DNA from 2 places in the Lysinibacillus sp. ACHW1.5 genome. Region 2 is predicted to be linked to the other one. Evidence: predicted binding sites of a transcription regulator. Region 2 holds the regulator's gene; the other holds the start of a gene.
The links. Region 2 encodes LexA, which represses DNA repair genes until DNA is damaged. Its sites were predicted from a motif close to CGAACATATGTTCG; they were not measured.
Positions count from the first base shown of each region.

Region 1: a site for LexA is predicted at 1,265-1,278, ahead of L6W14_RS15545 (carbohydrate kinase). Genes of this name have one in related genera too.

Region 1 is NZ_CP091777.1:3,117,042-3,119,455, reverse strand. Features, by position in the region: gene L6W14_RS15550 (MFS transporter) at 1-1,196, shown strand, start outside; gene L6W14_RS15545 (carbohydrate kinase) at 1,311-2,402, shown strand; gene L6W14_RS15540 (pseudouridine-5'-phosphate glycosidase) at 2,407-2,414, shown strand, end outside.
Region 2 is NZ_CP091777.1:1,216,957-1,219,370, reverse strand. Features, by position in the region: gene L6W14_RS05665 (YneB family resolvase-like protein) at 1-448, opposite strand, end outside; gene L6W14_RS05660 (cell division suppressor protein YneA) at 445-759, opposite strand; gene lexA (transcriptional repressor LexA) at 926-1,543, shown strand; gene L6W14_RS05650 (gamma-glutamyl-gamma-aminobutyrate hydrolase family protein) at 1,650-2,372, opposite strand; gene L6W14_RS05645 (prepilin peptidase) at 2,406-2,414, opposite strand, start outside.

The sequences.
Region 1 (2,414 bases), 1.9 Mb from region 2:
TTGTCGCAGGAATTACAATGTCATCATCTGGCGTGTTTATCGACCCTCTTGAAAAAGAATTTCACTGGGATCGTTCAACCATTGCTTTAGCCTTTGCTGTAAGTTTGTTTTTATATGGCATATCTGGACCATTTATGGCTGCATTACTTGAAGTCATTGGCTTAAAGAAAATGATGCTAGGTGCTATGGCAACTTTAGTATTAGGAATGACTTTAACATTTTTGATGAGTGAATCCTGGCAGCTAATTGTTATTTGGGGGGGCATTATTGGTCTTGGAGCAAGTCTTTTTTTAACTGTCCTTAGCCCATATGTTGCGAATCATTGGTTTGTAAAACGCAGAGGATTAGCGGTTGGTATTTTAACGGCAAGTACAGCCACGGGCCAGTTAATTTTATTACCAGTTCTAGCTATCATTATTGAACACTATTCTTGGCGATGGGCTATCGCATTAATGCTACTCCTTAGTATCATAATATTTTTCATGATTGCGCTTTTTATAAAAAATAGACCTCAGGATATGGGGTTAACTCCTTATGGACAAGAGGAGGCTATAGAGGAACAACAAATACAGCAAAAAAAGAATCCAATAGCTATGGCTTTTAAAGGTTTATTTGAGGCGATTAAGGTTAAAGCATTTTGGCTCTTAGCAGGTAGTTTTTTTATTTGTGGGCTATCGACAAGCGGATTAATTGGTACTCATTTTGTTTCTTATTGTATTAGCTTTGGCGTTCCTTTAGTCACTGCCGCATCATTCCTTTCTTTTATGGGCATTTTTAATTTATTAGGTACAACTGCGTCTGGCTGGTTATCTGATCGCTTCGATAATCGGTGGTTATTGTTTTGGTATTACCTGTTAAGAGGTGCATCTTTATTATTGCTCCCTTATGCACTCGCACAAGGATCATTTGTTTTATTAACGATTTTCACGATTTTTTACGGACTAGATTGGATTGCTACAGTGCCACCAACCATCAGTATGACACGACAAATTTTTGGTATGCAAAAAAGCAGTATTATCTACGGCTGGATATTTGCTTCACATCAAGCAGGAGCAGCGGTTGCTGCGTATGGTGGGGGGGTAATTTATAAATTTTTCAATTCTTATACATGGGCATTTTTCCTTGCAGGAATGTTTTGTGCAATGGCCAGTTTATTCGTTATCATTGTTAAAAAACAAACACCCCAGCAAGCGTAAACACATAAAAGTTGAACCTCGGTAAGATGAGGTTCAACTTTTTTAATAAAGAATCTTTTGACATAACACAAACAAAAGTTTATAATATAAACAAATATAATAAAAGGTGATGCTATGAATGAAAGAGAACAGGCGGTGCTTGCTTTAATTCGCCAGAATCCGTTTATGTCTCAGCAAGAAATGGCAGATGCAATGAATCTGTCGCGTCCTGTGCTTGCTAATTTAGTGTCTAGTTTAACGAAGCAAGGAAAAATTGTAGGTCGTGCTTATATATTACCCGAAGAAAATGAAATTATTTGCATCGGTGGAGCTAATTTAGACCGCAAATTCCATGTAAAGGGCAATGTTCAATTTGGAACATCTAACCCTGCCAGCTCTTCCTTTAGTGTAGGTGGCGTTGGTCGAAATATTGCTGAAAACTTAGGCAGATTAAATCACCAAGTGACGTTACTGACAACGGCAGGTAAGGATGCTGATTGGCAAGTGATCCAAGAGGCTTCGGAATCCTTTATGAATCTACGTTATGTAGAGCAGCTTGCAGAGGCTTCCACAGGTTCTTATACTGCCATCATGGATGAACAGGGTGAGCTAGCACTAGCTGTAGCAAATATGGAGGTTTACGATCTTCTGTTACCGAGCTTGTTGAAAAAACATGAAACAATGCTTGTAAACGCGGGCTGTTTTATTTTGGATTTAAACTGTCCAAAAGAAACTGTGGCGTATATCCAGCAAGTAGCCCTTGCTCGTGATATTCCACTTGTCATTGTGCCAGTATCTTCGCCAAAAATGAATCGACTACCTGAAACATTACAAGGCGTAACTTGGTTTATTTGTAACACAGATGAAGCGGAAACGATTGTTGGACATAAAATTGAAAACGCTACCCATTATGAAAAAGCTTTACAACAGCTCCTACAATTAGGTGCGGAGCATGTCATTATCACGGCTGGCAGCAAGGGCGTTTATGCAGCATCTACAACGATTGCCCCTTGTCATGTTGCCGCTAAAGTGATTGACAAAATTGAAGATGTGACAGGAGCAGGAGATGCCTTTGTCAGCGCTGTTATTCACAGCTGGCTGACTGGACAATCTTTTGAGACATGTATTGATGCTGGATTAACCAATGCAAAAAATACATTGGCATCTCCTTATACAGTAAGACCTGAATTATCAGTAGATTTGTTGAAAAATGAAATGGAGGAATAACAACATGAAAGA
Region 2 (2,414 bases):
CTACAGCACGTCGCATACCTCGTCGAATTTTAGCATTATGGATTCTACGCTGATACTCCTCTACAATCGCTAAAATTTCAAGCAGCATCGTATCCATTTCATTTAATTGAACTGGGCCTGCATCACGCATCGAAAAAACGTCAGTTGCTGACTTTTGTAATAAATGTAATACAGCCATCCTTGCATTGCCTCGTCCTAAACGAGTTTCATCTTGGACAAAAAGAGCATTAATGTTCTTATCTTTTATAAAATCAAGCATTTCTAGTAAGCCTTCACGTTCTACATCATAGCCACTATGTTGATCTTTAAACACGCCCTTCACCGCATAGCCTTGCTCTTTAGCATAGCGCAGCAACTCTTCCTGCTGGCGCTCTAATGAGGAGCTTTGTGTTTCTTTTTCAGTACTTACGCGACAATAGACAACAGCCGATAGTTGATTATTTATCATTGTTCATTTCTCGCAATTTCGATAGTATTGATGGGACTGGCTTGATCACTCACTACAGGAATAACTAGAGATTTTCCCGCTACAATTTTAATATCTGCTAGTTCATTTTCCGTTTTTACAAGCTTTATCCAATCATCAGTACTCATTTTACCACGATATTGCTCAGCTAACGACCACAAGCTATCTCCATGTTCAATTTGAATTTCTGCGTAACTAACTTTTCCTGGATCAGTAATGTAAAGGTATGCTGCAAATAGTAAACAAGCTCCTATTAAAATTGAGATATGTGTGTTTTTCTTCAACCATGTCATAATCATTACCCCTTTTTAAGAATGTTTGTTCGGAATGTATGTTCCCATAATAAAGCGAACAAACGTTTTTGTCAAACACTTTTCGAACCTATGTTTGCATACATGTTCGCATTCTGTTATACTATCAAATAAGAAGAATGATATTAGAAAAAAGAGGTGAGCACTCATGAAAAAAGTTTCGAAAAGACAAGAGGACATTTTAGCTTTCATTAAGGAAGAGGTACGAGCTAAAGGATATCCACCATCAGTACGTGAAATTGGTGAAGCAGTTGGACTTGCTTCCAGTTCAACTGTTCATGGACATTTAGCTCGATTAGAACAAAAAGGCTTTATTCGTCGAGATCCAACAAAGCCACGCGCAATTGAAATTTTAGAGCCTGAAGAATCCATTCAAAAGCAACAGGTGATCCATGTCCCACTTGTCGGGAAGGTTACAGCTGGTTCTCCAATTACAGCAATTGAAAATATTGAAGAATACTTCCCATTACCCGATACGTATGGCACAAGTGAAGATCAATTGTTCATGCTAGAAATCATGGGGGAATCAATGATTGAAGCTGGGATTTTAGATGGAGATTTAGTCATTGTCAAACAAAAGGCAACAGCTAATAATGGGGATATTGTTGTAGCTATGACAGCTGAGGATGAAGCAACTGTAAAACGTTTCTTTAAAGAGAAAAACCATTTCCGTTTACAACCTGAAAATTCTTCTATGGAACCTATTATTGTCGATCAAGTTTCTATTTTAGGACAAGTTGTAGGTCTTTACAGACGTGTACATTAACGATTAAAGCAGGTTTTGAGGATTATGTTCCTTCTAAGAGCATGTATCCTCTTTTTTACGCAAAAAAGAATCCATATACGATTGGATTCTTTGTATAATGCCCCTTCTAAGCTTCCTTCTTAAATTTTAAGCTCGCTTCAATAAAGGCTGAAAATAGCTTTTGAGCACTCTCATCTCCTGCTATGGCTAGTTCCTCAGGATGCCACTGAACAGCTAAGCAAAATGGCATCTCCTCATGAACTACCGCTTCGATAATACCGTCGCTGGATTTTGCTGCTACTTTTAATTTTTCTGCTAACACATTCACCGCTTGATGATGAAATGAATTCACTGCAATCTTCTCTTGTTCAACGATAGTCGCTAATAGATTGTCAGCAATAACCTGAACAGAATGGGTAGCTACAGCTCGACCTGATTGCTGCATATGTTGAAGTAATTTAGTGCTAAAATGATCACTATCAATATCCTGATATAAAGTACCGCCTAAAGCAACATTTAATATTTGAATTCCTCGACAGATCCCGAAAATAGGCATCTTCCGTTGGAATGCGGCTTCAATTAATGCTAACTCGACCGTATCTCGCGCTGGATGAATTTTTCCAAGTTTTAATGAAGGCTCAGCCCCGAATAGAAATGGGTGCACATCATGACCACCAGATAATAATAAACCGTCCGTAAGGGCTAATATCTGTGCTGCCTCTTCTTCTACTCCCATTGGAATAATCAGTGGAATACCACCTGCTTCAATGATGCTTTTGCTGTAAGCGGCATTTAATCGAGAGGACAAATCATCTTCAACAAAGGCTGTAATACCAATAATAGGTTTCACTTGCTTCCCTCCACATTCTTGAAAATTGAACAATTACCAAAA